Regions from separate parts of the Shewanella sp. MF05913 genome, predicted to be linked through region 2. Evidence: riboswitches for the same ligand, from Rfam matches in the RefSeq annotation. Region 2 holds a riboswitch; the other holds the start of a gene.
The links. Region 2 has a riboswitch for cobalamin ahead of AC19MV_RS20325 (TonB-dependent receptor domain-containing protein). Riboswitches for the same ligand answer to the same signal wherever they lie in the genome.
Positions count from the first base shown of each region.

Region 1: linked by a shared signal. The riboswitch ahead of AC19MV_RS04310 (TonB-dependent receptor) and the one ahead of AC19MV_RS20325 (TonB-dependent receptor domain-containing protein) in region 2 are both predicted to bind cobalamin.

Region 1 is NZ_JCAYNT010000002.1:197,390-206,950, forward strand. It holds gene queG (tRNA epoxyqueuosine(34) reductase QueG) at 1-1,132, shown strand, start outside; gene AC19MV_RS04295 (dodecin) at 1,490-1,645, opposite strand; gene AC19MV_RS04300 (LysR family transcriptional regulator) at 2,017-2,922, shown strand; gene AC19MV_RS04305 (HDOD domain-containing protein) at 2,902-3,642, opposite strand; gene AC19MV_RS04310 (TonB-dependent receptor) at 3,760-5,757, opposite strand; cobalamin riboswitch at 5,887-6,083, opposite strand; gene AC19MV_RS04315 (hypothetical protein) at 6,227-6,892, opposite strand; gene AC19MV_RS04320 (DUF3622 domain-containing protein) at 7,021-7,338, opposite strand; gene AC19MV_RS04325 (peptidase U32 family protein) at 7,465-9,381, opposite strand; gene AC19MV_RS04330 (phosphoribosyltransferase) at 9,557-9,561, opposite strand, start outside.
Region 2 is NZ_JCAYNT010000025.1:1,977-11,537, forward strand. It holds gene AC19MV_RS20315 (helix-turn-helix transcriptional regulator) at 264-1,022, opposite strand; gene AC19MV_RS20320 (hypothetical protein) at 1,316-3,352, opposite strand; cobalamin riboswitch at 3,725-3,914, shown strand; gene AC19MV_RS20325 (TonB-dependent receptor domain-containing protein) at 4,101-5,900, shown strand; gene AC19MV_RS20330 (ABC transporter ATP-binding protein) at 5,982-6,902, shown strand; gene AC19MV_RS20335 (FecCD family ABC transporter permease) at 6,895-7,887, shown strand; gene cobU (bifunctional adenosylcobinamide kinase/adenosylcobinamide-phosphate guanylyltransferase) at 7,884-8,441, shown strand; gene AC19MV_RS20345 (cobalamin-binding protein) at 8,438-9,379, shown strand; gene AC19MV_RS20350 (bifunctional adenosylcobinamide kinase/adenosylcobinamide-phosphate guanylyltransferase) at 9,376-9,561, shown strand, end outside.

The sequences.
Region 1 (9,561 bases), on a different contig from region 2:
TGCGCTCAACAGACAAATCAAACTCTGGGGTAAAGAACTCGGTTTTGCTCACATTGGCGTGGCAGACATTGATTTAAGCCAACACGAAGCGGGATTGCAAGACTGGTTAGATAAAGGCTATCACGGTGAAATGAACTACATGGCGAGCCATGGCATGATGCGCGCCAGGCCTAATGAGTTACATCCTGGCAGCTTACGAGTCATTTGTGCACGTATGGATTATTTGCCACCTGATGCCGGTTTTGCCAGTAATTTAACCAACCCAAACTTAGCCTACATCTCGCGTTATGCAGGTGGACGTGATTACCATAAAATGATCCGTCAACGGCTTAAAAAACTCGGTGATAAGATTACGGAACACTGCAAAACCCTTGGATTTGAAGACACCGACTTTAGACCATTTGTCGATTCTGCACCGATATTAGAGCGACCACTGGCAGACAAAGCTGGACTGGGCTGGACGGGCAAACATTCACTGATTTTACACCCCGACGCTGGCAGTTGGTTTTTTCTCGGTGAACTGCTCATTAACCTGCCTTTACCGTTAGATATTCCAATAGAAGAAGGCTGTAACACTTGCGTTGCCTGCATAAAGTCATGCCCTACAGATGCGATAGTTGCGCCATATGTCGTTGATGCTAGGCGCTGTATCTCTTATTTAACGATAGAGTTGCAGGGCGCGATCCCTGAAGAATTTAGACCTTTAATCGGTAACCGAATTTATGGTTGTGACGATTGCCAATTAGTCTGCCCAGTTAACAGCAAAGCACCATTAACTCATGAAAGCGACTTTCATACCCGTCCATCTCTCATCCAACCGGACTTAATCAGCTTATTTAATTGGTCTGAGGCCGTGTTTTTACGCCAAACCGAAGGCAGTGCAATAAGACGTATCGGCCATAAACGCTGGCTACGTAACATCGCCATTGCATTAGGTAATGCACCTGCAAATCCCGATATCATTGCCGCACTCGAGAAACGTAAACTCAGCGACGAAGTCGATGACATGGTGCTAGAGCATATCGATTGGGCGCAGGCACAACAAAAGCAAAAAGCGCCACAAGAGGCGCTTTCACGTAAAACTCAACGAGTCATCCGCTCAGTACAAAAAGGCTTACCAAGAGACGCCTAGGCTTTAGGTGTTTTCGTCTGAGTCAGGCTAAACAGTCATGATGTTAAGCATCTAATGTAAAGCCCACTTTTATGGTGACTTGCCAGTGGGCAAAATACCAATTCCAATAATTATCTGGTCATTCAGCGGGAATTCTGCGCTTTTTTAGGCAAGTAATAGGATTGTAGACATAGTTGTTCTACGTCAAAATCATATTAAGCAGCATAAAAAGTGCAGAAACCCGCCCTTGGGAGTCACTCAGGCTTCCCATTTCTTTGTTGCATTGTTTTACAAGGGAACAGCCATTCTTTCATCAATGCGCCTCAAACTGAAAAACCTGAGTGACTCTGATTGAGCACATAATTATTGGAATTGGTATCACCCCTCTTCCAAGTGGCCACGGGTTTCTATTACTTCAAACCAGCGTAAATGCTTAACCGTTTTATTGGCCTGAGCAATGGCGTTTTTTACTGCCTCGTCGCTGCTGATTGGCGATGAACCGACAAGTTCAATAATCTTGTAAGTATGACTCATGCTAACTCCTTATTTTCAGATCATTAAAGCGGTATTAATAAATGATTAATCCTTTATCAGTATAGCCTTAAGCTTGTCTGTTCGCTTTTTTCTATCGTGCGAGGCGTTATGTGGTTTCAATCATATGACGCGGTCAGGAACGACGTTTCTCTCTCGTATGGTGTGTTGGTTAATCGCTTAACTTGCTCTGCAATGATCAGTTATCGAATATTGTATACAGCAAAGTCGTTTCATTAACTAAAATTAATAGTTAAATATGTAAAAAAACTCATACAGGCGTCTGGACGTCTAGAAGTTTATTGTGTTACTCTGCTGCCAAGCAATCGAATTGATTTCATCAGCTAGTTGAGCAAGATTCATGTGGAGAGAAAATGATAGAGCTTAGACACCTTCGCACCTTGATGGCGTTAAAAGAAAGTGGCAGTTTGGCGGGCGCCGCTAAAAAGCGGTTTGTAACCCAGTCGGCACTTTCTCATCAAATTAAAGAGTTAGAGACTCGTATTAACTCAGCTATTTTTGTTCGAAAAAGTAAACCGTTAACTTTCACTCATGAAGGTTCACGACTGCTGAATTTAGCAGAAGAAATCTTACCAAAGGTGATTGCAACAGAGTCAGATCTTAAACGCGGTCTTGAAGGAGAAAGCCAGCAGCTTAAATTGGGTATTGAATGCCACAGTTGTTTTCGCTGGTTAATGCCGGTTATTGAGCAATTTAAGCAACATGCTCCAGCAGCGCAAATTGATATTTCAAGCCGCCATTTATTTGATTCACTTAATGCGCTAGAAACAGGCGGGTTAGATATTGTGCTCACTTCTGATCCAGTTCCAGGACACAGTGTGGCGTATCAACATTTGTTTGATTTTGAAGTAAAACTCGTGACATCGAGTGAGCATACGTTAGCGAAAAAAGCCTACGTAACGCCAACAGATTTAGCGAAACAAACCTTGATTAGTTATCCTGTGCCGTTAGCTCGTTTAGACATTTACAAGCACTTCTTAGAACCTGCAGGCATTGAACCTGGTGAGCAAAAGCAATGCGACTTAACGTCAATGTTATTGCAACGAGTAGCTTGTAATGATGGCGTAGCGACGTTACCAACATGGTCAATTCGTGAAAGCCAGGGCTTAAGTTTGGCGGCGGTAAAACTAGGTTCAGAAGGGCTTAAGCGTCCGTTATTTGGCGCTTATCGCCGAGACGCCACTAATGCTAATTTGATTCAAAAGTGGCTTGAGCTTGTTGCAAGTGAAGGCATGGCATTACAACGGATTAATCAATAGTTTCCGTTTAGCTAACACGCGTCGAAGCACAAGTCCTGCTGAGTCAGGGTTTTGTGTTTGACGTAAGTTATGCGCGATTAAAAACTCTTCACGTAAATCATCATCTAAGCCTAAAGACTCAAATGCCTCTAAAGACAGTTTTTGTTGTTGCTGGTCAATCAATGATTTAAGCACTTTTAATGATACGGGTCTTGGCAACTCTGCATTTAAATACGCAAATGCCGTTAAAGCAATCACTTGTCCAAACACACTAAACAAGGCCAAGGTTTGCACTTCATCAGCATCGACTTTTATCCCTGCTCCAGCTTCGTTTTCTGCCCGCAGTAGCTCGATACAATCATGTGCAATTTTTTCGTTTAACGCCCAGTAACCCTGCACTAACTTTTTGTATGGCTCGGCGAGTTCATCAAGACGTTCTTTTAAATAAAACGAAAAAGCATAACGGTAAATATTCACCTGACCTAAACGAATTAATGCGTCTTTTACACTGCGGCTTTTGGTCGACACAACCCCTGCGGTTTGCGCTGTATTACTGCGTTGTAATAAATGAGCGGCAAGCGCGGGATCGGCAGAAACCGTATCAATAACAATGCGAATATCTGCTTCGTTAATCAGTGCTTTTTTTAATGGTATCAAAATACCACGACGGCCAATCACTTGCTCTTCATTGCCAATAATCGCTTGAACTTGAGTCAGCACTTGTTGTTCAAGATTTGTCATATGCATCAGTTACCTTTGGTGAAAGAATCAGGCTATAAATTAATTTAACGATATATCAAAACGAAAGCCAGTAATAGTTTACTGGCTTTGGTGTTTAAGCTGAGTTAGCTGAGTTGATTAAAAGCGGTAACCCGCGGTTAATCTAAACGCTCGGCCAGTGCCTGAGTAATAACCATTACCAAAAGACGAGTAATAACCTGTACCAACATACTCCTCATCTAACAAATTATCGACACGTAAACTCGCAGTCCAGGCACTACGCTGATAGTTTAACGCGAGATTAGTGAGTACATAACTGTCTAGCTTATCGCCAGCATTACTGTTGTCGCCTTCCATGTAACGCTCGCCAGTGTAAACGCCTTCAACAAAGGTTTGCCAATGATCAGCAAAATCGTAACTCATGTACGCTTTACCTGAATGCTCAGCGACCCATGATAGTGCTTTACCCTCGTTTTCACCTTGAGTAAATTCGGCATCAATATAGTCGTACGAAGCGCCTAACAACCAGTCATTTGATAACTGCACTTCATAACTCGTGTTAATACCAAAACGGCGAGATTCGTCGGCATTAACGTTTGCACCACCACCGTAAGGTCCGTCAGTACGGCTACCGTCGTAAACAATCTCATCTTCTAAATCAAGACGATAAAGGTTTAACTTAACGGTTTGCGTTGCACCAGTCCAATCCCAGCCGGCCTCAAAAGAACGCCCGGTTTGCGGATCTAATCCTTGCACGTCTAATGGCGTATAGGCTTGTTCATCCACTTTCGCAAAACGGAAGTTATCATTGGCGCGAACATAAAAACGATGTTCTACACTTGGACGATAATTGACACCTAACTCCAATGCATGAGCATCGTTATCGAGCTCAATACCTTCTGCATACAATAATTGATCAGTTAAATCGTCGGTCACTTCAGAATAACGACCACCAACTACATATGACAATGTTGAGGTTAACGGCACAGTCGCTTGAACATAAGCACTTTGCATGGTTTGTTCGTTATTACGTTGAATATATAAGGTGTCAAAGTCAGCCTCACCTCGGCTTACATCAATACCAGCAACCATAGTTAAAGCACCATTTGCTAACGGATAATTCGCGGTCGCTTTTGGTGAAAAACTCAATAAATCACGATCAATATGCCCTGCACTGCCAAACAATAAGCTGCTCGTTGAAGTATCGGAATACGTTAAATCAGCACCCAGTGCCCATACATCAGTAAGTTGATATTGATAGCCACTGCGAACAGCGGTAGTGATTTCGTGAGAATATTCACCGTCTGAAAAAGACGCGACTTGGCGAGGATTATCTTCATACTGCGCTAAACTTAACGCCCCTGGAGCCTGGCGATCATTATCGAAGTAATTCACTTCTACATAAAAATCTTCAACATCGGTTTGGTACTGAATACGACCTAGAATAGAGCCGGTTTCGTTGTCGTTATTATCACGATAATTATCGCTTTCGTTATAACTGCCCGCTAGAAAGTAACGCCAGGTGTCGCTGATGGCTCCAGAGACATCGCCTTTAACTTCATAGGTATCAAAACTGCCACCACTGACTTGTAAGCCACCAGCGGTTTCTGTTGGGGCTTTAGTAATAATGTTAATCACGCCGCCTACCGCTTGGTCGCCATACAATACACCCGCACTGCCAGACAAAATCTCAACGCGTTCAATTAAGTTAAGTGGAATGGATTCAACACTTGGTGCAGAAATATCGATATTATTTAACCGACGGCCGTCGACTAAAATAAGGGTATTATTAACCGCTTGCGAAGCTGAAAAACCGCGCATCGAAAACACAGTACCAGAATTATTATCGGACACTTGAATACCGGATTGGCCGCGCAGTAAATCGGTTAAATTATTTGCGCCGCTCATTTCGATGTCAGCTGCATCGATAACATTTACATTGGCAGCAATATTTAACGGATTGGTTTGATTGCGACCAATCACCACAATCGTCTCATCCATTTTCACATCTGCATTAGACGCGTTTGAGGCACTTGGTATTGATTGTGTTGAGGTTGGTGCTGCAACAGCATTAAGGCTCGTTGCGCAAAGCATGGCACTGATTAATAGTGCGATTGTAGTTGGTTTAGTACCCATTTACCTTTAACTCCTGAAAGGAAAAATGGGGCAATAGCGCCGCAACATTGACCACCACTTTGCGGCTTACTCATCTGAGTAAACCAAAAACGGCATAACATCACATCTCGAGATCTGCCCACCGAAATCATCGAAATCACCTTTATGGCCGGTCTCCGGACTGAGGTTGCGGTACCTAAGAGTACACACGAGCCAAGCAAATATGCATTGCATATTGGACTCTCACCTATCACCGTTGCGGGGGCAGTACCAGACTTTCACTGGTTTCCCGATTCTCCAATGGGTCGATATGACTCAACATTGGCACCGTAAAGATTGACTAAACTGAATAAATATAGAATAACGGTCTAATGGCTGAATAGATTGATAAATACAGCCATAAACGTCGATAGGATTATAACGGAATCAGCACGTTGCTGATAGTCGCTAAGCATTAAAACAACGCGCAGATTACTCACGTTAGCTCAATTTAAGGCTCAGCCATAAACTCGCGATAATTGCTTTGGGTGACGGGAGCTGACTCGGCAGTAAATACGGCGGTACGAATGGATTTGTGCACTAAATAAATATCTTCATCATCGCTTATTACCGTAAAGTAGCCCATCTCGCCACGCGGACTGGTAACGTAAGACTCAGACACAATAGCAGAAGCATTATGAATGTTAGGCATACTCGTACACCCTAGCAAACCATGCACAGCTTCATAGCCTTCCACTTTCATGCTGCCTAATTGTTGATAAATCACTTCACCCTGGCAATGTTCTTTATAGGTGTCTGCCATTGAATCTAAAAATTCATCCGGGTCAACATCTTCGGCAAGCCCTTTAAAGCCTTGCATACACACTAGGCTAGACCAATCATTAAGGGTTTCGTTGGCGGGGATAAATTCAGCCATGGTCATATCACCGCGCTTTTCGTTAAAAGCGAGTTTCCATGAAAGAGGAGGTAAAAAGCCGAAGGTTTGCGACACAGTCGTTAGCCGTTTGACGTCGCTAGACATGACAAGCACGCCAGAAGCATCATTGTCAGATTCTAATGTGACCAATGCTGGAAAAGTAGCATACGCGGTATAGGGGAATAAGCTAAATATTCCAACGCACCCCGCGTAGCTGATAACTGCAGCAATCTTGTTCATCCCAATGTCATCCTTGCTAGGTCAAGATGTGACGATAAGTTGATTAAAAATCATTCTAATTATGTATATCCTATCCTGAACATACAAAAATTGAAACTTATCTATAACATTTACACCATTGTAAAATGTTAGTTTAACTCTTCGTCGTCTTCGTCTTCTGCGTCAAATAGCTCATCTTCATCAACGGCAGATTCAGCTGCAATCGCTGCTGCTAAGCTTTTCGCTTTAAGATGCTTTTCAGTTTTGCGCTTGTTACGATCTGCTTGCTTAGACAGGAAACCCTGTAGAGACTGCTCGCCCCATGCAATGGCTTCTGCTTCTGAAGCAAAACCATCTTGGCTTTTAGACACTAAGGTTTTAGTCGCTGTCATACGACGAGTGATTTCGGTTTTCCACGTGTTTTCAACTTGTGTTACACGTAAACCATACTTTTTGCTATCGCTCATAATCTTTTCAATCCTACTTTGGGTATCACGGGACAAAACCCATGAAATTTCAGCCGCGCAGTGTACTCGATAAGCACGAGTTTGGGCAGCTATTATTGGTTATTTTTAACGCTTTTTTTGATGGCGTTATTGCTGCTTAACTAACTGGTTTGAGCCCACAATCATCATTTCACATTTATGGCAGTCAAACACCAGCTTTAATTTATCTTTACCTACATCTAAAAACATTGGATCAGCTTTAATGCCTTCAACTTCTTTAGGGCACAAATTAAAGCTGTAACGTAAGCAATGCTTGGTGACCATCAATGGCGCATCATGCAACACGGTGTTTTTTTCGTAGGTGTCTTCGATTTGAATCACACCATGCTGTTCATAAAACGATTTAGCTTTTTCGTTGGCCACGTTAGATAAAAAGCTCAAGGCTTTTTGCGGGAAACGCGCTTCTTTATCATGCACCCAACGCTCTGGGCGTTGATAAGCCGCAACCCTTGCTGCCATTAATTCACTCACGGCATCACGGCGCAGTTCGTTGACCATCGATGACGGTAAAAACCACATTTGCTCAGTTTGCAGGTTGATTTTGTTTAACACAAAATCGCTACTGCCTAATTTACCTAATTGCTTCTTTAAGTTTTCAGCCGTTTTAGCCTGGTCATTTGCCGGGGCTTTATCACACGCTAATGTCGCTGTAACACTAATGTTATGCGCATCCGTCACCGTTAGCCCTACACCGTCATCTGTGTCAAAAAATTGCATATCGACACTGATTTTACGCGTGGCAGAGTCTTTGTTTAATGTGGCCTCAAACTTATGGTCAAAGTTACGGAACATCATTACACCGACTTTCAAATCTCTTGGCACTTCGGTTAAGTACAAGGTGTTACCATCAGCACGATTAACGCGTAAGCCAGACAACTTGTCATCAGACAGGCGCTGAGTTTCATAATGCTCAACGAAATAGCACAAGCCATCGCCGTTGTTAAAGTGAATATCTTTGCCGCTTTCGCTCGGATCGATTTTGATAAAATCTTTACCAACTTGGGTAATCCGGCCAATTTTTTCACCAATAAACTTAGGTGAACTAAAATGCTCAATCGCTTCTGTTCGCTCGTTAACGAAATAGTCTGTTTTACCGCGGTTAAAGCTCTTATCTGGATCGGGGGTAAAGTTAAACTCGCAGCGGCCATGAGATATCGATTCTAGATCATTGCGCTTGGCAATAATCGCATCTAACTGCTGGCGATAGTGAGCGGTCACGTTTTTAAGATAGGTAATGTCTTTTAAGCGGCCTTCAATTTTAAACGAGCTAATACCTGCATCAATCAAGGCTTCTAAATTATCAGTTTGATTGTTGTCTTTAAGCGACAGCAAATGCTGATTTTCTGCTAATACGTCGCCGTCACGCGTGGTTAAATTACACGGTAAGCGACACATTTGTGAACATTCACCACGGTTAGCACTGCGATTTGAGTACGCATGACTTAAGTTACATAAACCGCTGTAACTGACACACAATGCCCCATGAATGAAAAACTCTAACTTCATTTTTGTGCTTGCGGCAATATCACGAATTTGCGGAATATTCAGCTCACGCGCTAATACCACCTGCGAGAAACCCACCTGTTCAAAAAACACGGTTTTTTCAGGGCTGCGGTTATCTGTTTGCGTGCTGGCGTGCAATGCAATTGGCGGTAAATCTAGCTGTAATACGCCCATGTCTTGAATAATCAAGGCATCAACACCGGCTTCGTAAAGTTCCCATATCAGCTTTTGCGCTTTGTCTATTTCGTTATCCATTAAAATGGTGTTTAAGGCAACAAACACCTGGGCATGATAACGATGAGCAAACTCCGCTAAGCGAGCAATGTCTTCAACGCTGTTACCAGCATTATGACGCGCGCCAAACGCAGGGCCACCAATATAAACCGCGTCGGCACCATGACGAATAGCTTCAATACCGTAATCAGCATTTTTAGCAGGTGCGAGCAATTCAAGTTGGCGCTTTACCGGAGCCTCGGGGGTAAACAATTCTACAGAAACCATAATGTTAACTAAATTTCGCTCAATTCGGATAAAAAAGTGCGCCAACATACTGATATCATCTAATTGACATGAGTATGTTGGCGCACTCGCATAGTCTTGTATTTTAGCAAACTTTAAACAAAGTTCTAAGTAAAATCGCGACTAAATATGCCGCACGACTTTTACACTGTTTTGCTTATA
Region 2 (9,561 bases):
GTGACTGATAGCGGGATACGAACCGAGATTTATGCAAAAGATCTTGGCAGTAAACGTGGTGATGCTGCGGTACATGTCATGGTTTTGAAAATGAGTAAAAAAAGAAAGTAGAAGAATAGAAAACCAGTTGTAATTCAAAGGCCAGAATATGCAAATATTCTGGCCTTTATTCGACACTCAATTAGTTCGGATATTAATACAAGAGACTGGTTCGTTAAGTTGGTAAAGATCTCTGTTCCAACATTGAGATAGTGGTGTACTTGTTAGATGATACACTCATGGGTCGCTTTGTAAATGAGCTCCATTTTGTTCTTTGCAACCAACACTTCCTTGGCTAAATCAAGGTGATAGCTTACGCCTCTTTCAGTAAGATGTAACATGTTGCTAATTTCACTGACGTGAAATCCCATGGCAGTAAGCTCAATCACTTTGCGTGTTTTAGGTTTTATAGTGCCATTATATTGGCTTGGGCTAGTCAAATTAGAGTACTTTCGGGTCATATAAAAATGTATTAAATCGAGATAATCAGCGATTTTATTTTTTTCTAAGTAGTCTTCCAAGTCATCTTGCTTTATTTGTTCGCTGAATATAGCAAAACCACCTACAAAATCTTGTTCAGGACTACTCACAATAATGGTTAGACACGATTCACAACCCAAATTAAATTTGTCTTTTAATGTATCAGACCAAGGCTTATTACTGTCTTGTGAAAACCAACTAGATAATGGTAAATAACCTTTCGGCCAGTCGCCTTTAAGTGCAAAATCAGGTAACGAAATACTATTGACAGATGCAAATGTCGTTATTGGAGTTATTTTTGTCAATATCTTAAGATTAGTGACCAATAATGGATAATTATTTTGAATAACCAATGCCTTAGCAATAGATAGTTTTTTTCCTTTTAATTCACCAAGACCTTCTCTAGGATAGATTTTATAGGCAAGTTCTAATTTGTCATATCTGGATATTTTCTCCTTGAGTTCGCTCATTAAATCTAGTGTTTCTTTCAAGGTCAAACTCATACCAAACCTCTTACATAAATGTTGAGTAGCATTCAATTTAGTAGCTTAATGTTGGTTACATTATAGTTTTGATGATAATAAAACACTGTTGTTTTATGAAGTAAACCATTAGGTATTTGTTGATATGTGAACAAGGACATCATCTTGGGATTACCATACAACCCTCTGCTGTTGACATGATCGTTTTTTGTTAATTAATATAAGGATAATAGTTATCAAGATCTTATTAATAACATGATGATAAAAAAGCCCAGTCGTTATTACTCTGCTGGGCTTCATCAATTAAAGATAGATTATTTTACATTATATTTTTTCGGTTCATGGTTATAACCATGACAAGTACCACAAGTGTATGGATCAGGAAATACCTTACTTAACGTATAATCATTATTATGGCTAGGGACCCAAAGATCATCATAAGGTTGATAATTGCCTAATTCGTTCACAGTAGCTGTACTTGCATGACGTTGATTAGAAACATTCTTTTCTTTAGGAATAAACTTGGCTAAGTTGGAATCGCCATGATGTTTTTGGAGTTGACTTTCATTATTAGTATTGTGACACCAGAAGCAACGAGCCCCGCGGTTATGACCTTCTGTCGCCCCGTTATTTCCATGGCAAGTTGCACAATAATGAGGTTGGGGATAATCAAATCCATCAGCACTGTTTGTTGGCCAGCTTTGCCCACCATGGCCTAGCGGATCCTTTTTATCATTGTGACATTCAGTACAATCGGCTATTTTCCAACCAAAATGAGTCTGGTCGAGAATTTTAGCATTACCTACTTGTGTTTCACTCGTTGCTGCGGGGAGGTATCTTAATGTCCCTGTACCCGTTACGTCTGCAGATGGGTACATGTCAAAATCACCTAGGTTATCAAGTGTCGTATGCTGGAGTTCATCTTTTGCAATATAGACATCAATTTTATGATCTTTGTGTAAATCCACATCAATAGGATTAGGCTGTTCAAACTTAAATGATACTAATTGAAGATATTCCCAAGGGTATGTCATTATTCTTGAGTCATAAGTGAACTCATTGTTTACCGCTCCAGTTCCGTTAAAAGTTTGCCATTCTTTTGCGCAAACAGCTGGATTGATTGGGTCCATACCTGATGCCGGGGAAGATCCATCTCGATTAAAATTACACGCAGGCGGTGTATATGAGAAATCACCTGCAGTCGCAAGTTCACCACGTGATGGAGATGTAGCGGTCCAGCCACCATAAGGGCCAGTCCATTGGTCATACATCATTGCAAAATGGTCTACTACAGCCCCAGAACTCATGGTTGCCCACCAAGTAAACCTGATGTCTGCGTCAATTTGTTTTGCAACAGACAACCAGGCATCCATTTCAGTCATAACTCCCTCTTGGAATACATCAGAGCGAAGATTAAAAGGGTGTACTTCTACATTTTGAGCAACTACCTGCAGTTCACCTGTAAAAGAATTAATATGAAATACTTTTGGAATAATGTATTTCCCATCATCAGCCGCTAGACGATCCTGTTCTTGCTGCCACACCCAATGTCGTCTATTGGTCATCTCATCAGTGAATGGTAAGAATCTAATTTTCATTTCTCGTTTTAACCAAAATTGGTCGATGCGGTCATAGCTCGTTTCAAACGATCGGTTTCCATATTGTCTATTTTGACCAATTGATGGGAATATTGAAAAATGCCAGTTTTCACTATTAAAGTGTTCACCGTCATTTTCATCAAACAGGCCATCACCGTTAGCATCCCAAGAGATTTTGTATTCAAACGTATTATATTGTGAATCTTTATAAGAGGTTATATCACCTTCCCAGCGCATATCAGCACGGGTACCCACAATAAAACGAAGCAAATCAAACGGGCTATAGTGACCTGGTTTAAAGATATCAGGTCTTGCAGTGCCCGCGCCAAGCCCATCGGGGTTAGTTGCAAGATAATCAATCATAGCTTGTGTATTTTGGGTGTAAGCAGGTCCCGTTTCTTTATTAACAATGCCTGCTAGTGCTGCATCGTTGAAAGCAATTCTGCCATCACCGTTTATATCTCGAGAACTGTCACCAGTTGCTTGAAGATACAGGCCTGTGCCAACCCATTTGGTGGTATTGTCTTCAAGTCGGCCAATATTAACCCCAACATTTCCTCTTAATTCAAACCCTTTAATATCGAAATAAGGAGTTTCAATGTAATTCCAGGCTTCGTTAACGACTTTTGAGTCCGCAGGGGTTTCGGTAACGATTGCCTGTGGTGCATCGACCACAGTTTTGTCTTCTGAACCACAGCCCCATAAACTCACCATCAATAAGCTTATCAGTGTTTTATTATATAATTTCATCATACATACCTATTTATTATGTTTAAGTCTTAAACACATTTTTTTGCACAAGTATGGTGAGGTTAAGTTGATTAGTGTTCAGTGTTGTTTTCTGTAAAAAAAGCCGCGTGAGTTGTCAAATTATGAACTGTGTCACTTAATTGTTTGAATTTCGTTTGACGTCTAGAGGATATTCAAACCCCTTAGCAACAATTGGGTATTGATTATCGGGGCAGAAATTCTTCGTGCCAGAAAAATGATTTGATGAAGATAGACTTAGGTTTTTACATAAAAGTCAGTCAAAAACCTTCAAAAGTACTGTAAGAAATCACACACTTTATTTGAAAAAAATGTATCTGTGATCTTGCTCCTAGGCGAATAATAAAACTGGGGGTAACTTGCTTGGCATGTAGAGGTGGACAGTAATATAAACAATATATAACTAGTTCATGGGAATGCGGTGAGATACCGCGGCTGTGCCTGCAACTGTAATCAGAGCAACATATTAATACCACTGGTCGACGATCGGGAAGGAATATGTTTAGACGCTGAGAGCCAGGAGACCGACCTCTATTAGACTTTGACTCAAGCGGGTTTCTTGAGCAGACGACCAAGTATAATAGTGTCGGCAATTAGGGTGTATTTAACACTAGGCTTCACTCTCACTCGGTTTTATCTGTTGTGATCAGAATAAGATGAAACAACCTCTATTTTGATTATCTCCCCCAAAGGGAGCATTCCCGCGCTTTTAACTTTTTTCTAAGGAAAAACCATGCAGTTAAAAACGCGCTTATCTATTGTTGCCTTAATGTGTGCAGCAAGTTTCCAGGTAGCCTCACAAGAAATGGATGACGTTATGGTGGTCACTGCTGATCGCTTTGACACCTCCCCTGAACAACGTCTTGCCGTGGTCAATACCATTGAGCGGACAGAAATTGCACAGATTAATCCTAAATCTGTGGTTGATTTATTAGAACAATTACCCGGTGTGAGTGTTACTCGCACTGGTGGAGCAGGGCAAACCGCCAGTGTGAGTATACGTGGTGCAAATTCAGATCATGTTTTAGTGCTTGTAGATGGTGCTCGTATCAGCTCTGCAACCTTAGGCAGTGCCAGTTTTAATGGCCTATCACCAGAACAAATAGAACGAATTGAAGTCGTCAAAGGACCAAGAGCATCAGTATGGGGCAGCGATGCCATTGGTGGAGTTATCCAAATATTTACTCGTAAATATGCACAAGGCGAAGGCTTTGTTGGTGCTGAATTAGGTAGCGATAATTATTCTCGCTATAGCGCTGGTGGCGGCATTTCACATGGTGATGGATTAACCAGTGTGACTGTGTCAAAAGAGCAAAGTGATGGTTTTGATGCTAAGCGTGACGCTGAGACTGATGATGATGGATATGACAGACTGAGCGTGGGACTTAATGGTCTGCAAAATATTACCGATCAATGGTTAATCAGCTGGAATGGTCAATATTCTTCAGGAAACTATGAATACGACAGTTCTTGGGGCGGTAATGAAGCTGATTTTGATAATTACTACTTTAACGCAGCAGCGCAATACCAGTCAGATGCCTGGGAATCTAAGTTGTTAATTGGTCAGAGCCAAGATTCAAATGAAAATTTCCGTAATGGCGTTGAGGGCAAGTCGTTATACGAAACAACCCGTGACCAAGTGAGTTGGATAAACCAGTTTACAGTAAACGACATGCTGACGTTTAATGCGGGAGCAGATTATATCTCTGAAGAAGTAGAAGGCGATTATGCCCAAAATGAGCGTGATATAACGGCTGTTTTTGCTCTTGCTCGAGTTGATATTAATCAATGGTTACTTGAAGGCGTAGTTCGTTACGACGATGTCGAAAACATTGACAGTGAAACATCGTTCAATCTCAGTGCAGGTTATCGATTTGATGATAATTGGCGTATGAGTTTGGGCTATGGAACTGGTTTTAAAGCACCTACTTTTAATGACTTATACTGGCCTAATTCTGGTAACCCAGACCTTACGTCAGAAACCTCTACCAATGTCGACTTAACGCTAAGTTACACAAACGAAGATTATAATGCTTATGTCAGTGTATTTGATACAGAAGTCGATGATCTTATTAACTGGGTGAACACGGGTGAAAAAGATCAATATGATTGGGATATTTATCGTCCTGAAAATGTTGATGAAGCCTCAATTAAAGGTGCTGAATTTGGTGTTAACTTTACGGTTAATGGCCTACAGCACACACTGAGTTATACCTACCTAGATACTGAAAATAAACTCACTAATGTAGAGCTAGAAGGCCGAAGTGAGCATGAGGCAGACTTTTCTCTCGCATACCCAATCGCGGATTGGGATTTAAGACTTGATTACCATTATCAAGGCAAGCGTAAAGATAGCGCCGAATACAACGATGCTTACCATAAAGTTGATGCAAGTATTGGTTACACATTGGCGCAAAACTGGCAGTTTCGGTTAAAGGCAAACAACCTATTTGACGAAGATATTATATCAAATGCTGATTACTACGGCCCCGGTGCACAGTGGTATTTAAGTGTGAGTTATAACAAATTCTAAGGTTACCAATTGAATGTGTTAATCCTGATTAAAAGGTTAACACATTCTTTTTCCCCAAAGGTTTGCTAACGCGAGGTTAAGATGAACTGCCAATACGATAGCCATCACCACAGAACTCAATATTCTCACGTAACAGTGAAAGATGTTTGCTGGTCAACAGATAAAAAATCGGTGCTTGATAAGGTATCATTTACGGTAAATAAAGGTGAATTTATTGGTATTCTTGGTCCAAACGGAGTGGGTAAGTCAACCTTATTACGGTGCCTATATCGTTATATAAAAGCGAGTGCGGGTGAGGTTTTTCTCAATGGACACAATATTTCTAGCTATTCCCAAGCTGAGTTTGCGCGCCATGTGGCAGTAGTTACACAGCATTGTCCAACAGGATTTACCATGACTGTTCGGCAATTTTTAAGATCGGGTTTATTAGCCAAAAAGCCTTGGTGGAAAAGCGTTAACCAAGCAGATGAAACAACACAAATTAATGCGCAACTCAACCGAGTCAATTTACTCGACAAAGCTAACGATAATTTTGATTCATTATCAGGAGGGGAACAACAGCGAGTATTAATCGCAAGGGCATTATTGCAACAACCACAGTTACTTATTTTAGATGAACCGACTAATCATTTAGACATTCATTACCAAATTGAAACACTTAAATTAGTTAAAAGTTTGGGCATTACTGTTATTGCTTCAATTCACGACTTGAACCTTGCAAGTGCGTATTGCGATAGTTTGTTATTACTTCATCAAGGTAAAGTCTCTGCATTTGGTACGCCCAATGACGTACTCACTCAAGAAAATATAAAACATGTGTATCTTGTAGACGCAGATATTTACTACCATTCAAATAATGTTTACCCCAGTATTCGATTTAAATTTTCACAGCCCAGTAAGGCTTTATATCAATTCGCACCTAAGCAAGTCGCTGAAACTGAAAACAAAGATGAAAATGCAAATTCATCGGCCAGTGAACTCAAAGGGCAAATATATGCTTAAACCCAGCTGGCTATTATTTATCTTAATTCCGATTTTTATTGTGTCGCCCATATTTGCCATCGCCATGGGAAGTGCCGATATTGCCCTTATTGAAGTGTTTAATTCTTTTAGTCGCTATGTGATGGGCCAAGAATACGGTTCGTTAACTGACCGAATTATCTTAGAACTTCGACTACCTAGAGTAGTGCTGGCAATGCTATGCGGTGCCGGCCTTGCAGTATCGGGGACAGTGCTACAAAGCGTGACACGTAATCCACTTGCCGATCCTTATTTATTTGGTATTTCATCGGGTTCAACATTGGGTGCTGTTATTGCACTTACCATGGGGTTCAGTGGTGCAAGTCTACCTTTATATGCATTTCTTGGGGCATTAATTGCTGTTTTTGTGGTGATGATGATGGCTCGAGATGGTCAAGTTGAAGGGCTTATTCTTGCTGGTGTTGCCATTTCATTTTTATTGTCTTCATTGTCAAATATGGTGCTGTATTTCAGTGAAGATCAAGCTATTAAGTCGGTACTTTTTTGGAATATGGGCAGTTTTAGTCGCGCAAATTGGCATAACTTATTATTCCCAAGCATCGTTGTAATCGGTTCTATTTTCATTGTGTATCAATTTCAGCGGCCCTTACAAGCACTCATGGCCGGTGATGAAAGTGCTCACACTCAAGGCGTTGCCGTGGTGCCATTACGTTTAGGTATGTTACTGCTTACCGCAATGATAACCGCATCGTTAGTGGCAAACTGTGGCGGTATTGGTTTTGTTGGGTTGATGGTTCCTCATATCGTCAGAATGCTCATTGGTGCAGCCAGCAGAGCAACACTCATAGCCACAGGCTTGTTTGGTTCAATATTAATGGTTTGGGTTGATTTGTTGTCCAGGCAAATATTGGACAATCAAGAATTACCCGTTGGCGTTGTGACATCAATTATTGGCAGCGTGTTTTTTATAGGCATCTTGATGAAGCGAAAAGGAAAAACATTTTGAAGCAACTCATTATAGGTGGCGCGAGATCAGGTAAAAGCACGTTGGCTACAAAAACGGCGCTAACGTGGCAAAATCTTTCAGGTGGAAAAATTACTTTAATCGTTACGGCTCAACCTGATGGTGTCATCGGCAGTGAAATGTCTAAACGGATTGTGCATCACCAAATGAATAGACCCAGTGACTGGGATGTTATAGAGGCTTGGACAGATTTATCTGAGGCGATTGACCATGCGCAAGCAGATAATACGCTTATATTAATTGATTGCTTAACACTGTGGTTGGCTAATGAATTAATGAGTAACGAAGGCAAATGGTTAGTGGCTAAAGCAAGGTTACTTTCGACAGTGGCCAATAGCCATTGTCCCATCATCATGATTGGCAATGAGGTCGGCCAAGGTGTTGTACCTATGGGAGAGTTTAACCGTAAGTTTGTTGATGAGTTAGGTTGGCTGCATCAGCACCTTGGTGCAGTAGTGGATACCGTTACTGTGTGTATTGCGGGTTTGCCTATGATACTAAAAAGCAAACAAATCAATAGCAGTAATAGCTTATGATGCAGATGACTTGTAAACATAAATGGCAACCTAATCCCATTTTTATGGTTTTATTTCAATTAACTAGCATCATCTTATTGCTTACGTTATCAAGCTTAACGTTTGCTGCTGAGACTCATAGTATTGAACAATTGGATTTATCCAATACGCCTAGTCACAAAACCGTCAATAGTATTGTTGCACTATCCCCACATTCAGTTGAACTGCTTTATGAGATAGGCGTTGGGAATAAGATAATCGCCACCGTTGACTATGCAGATTTTCCTGAAGAAGCTAAAAATATTAAACGTATTGGTCATTCAGATTTCATCGATATGGAAGCATTGCTTGTACTTAATCCCGATTTAGTGGTGTTAAGTTTTGAAGATACCAGCCAACCTTTAATCGATCAGCTTAACAATTTACATTTACCTTTATTAGATACCAGTGTCAGTAAGCTAGACGATATAGCAGATAAACTTGAAGAATTGGGTGCGGCCACTGGACATCTTGAGGTCGGAAAACAAAAAGCCCAGGTATTTAGACACACTCTTAAGCAGTTACGCGAACGATACAGTCATAAAACGCCTGTAAAAGTCTTCTATCAAATATGGCCAGAACCACTTACTACTGTGTCAGGTGGTTGGATGAATGATCTATTAACAGATTGTGGCGCTATTAATATTTTTGCTAACGGTGTTGCTGCATATCCTCAGGTATCGATGGAGCAAGTGCTAGTCAGAATGCCAGAGCTAATTCTTAAACCTCATTATCACGGTAACAGTAATCAAGAAAGTATTGATTGGTCCATGTGGAACGAAATCCCGGCGGTTGCAAATCAGCAAATACAATTAATCAAAGGCGATCTTGTGCATAGAACTGGCCCTCGAGTCGTAAAAGGGATGGCTAAGATATGTGAATTAGTTGATGCGGCACGAGAACAACGGGCGGCATTATGATCAGTCTATTTATTGGCGGCGCACGCAGTGGTAAATCAGGTTTAGCCGAAGCGTTTATTACGGCACAAGCTCAAGGCGAACCCATAATATATGTCGCGACCGCAGAAGCTGCACCAAGTATGCAACAACGCATTGCACTGCACCAACAAAGACGTCCGAAAGAATGGGCCGTGATTGAAGAG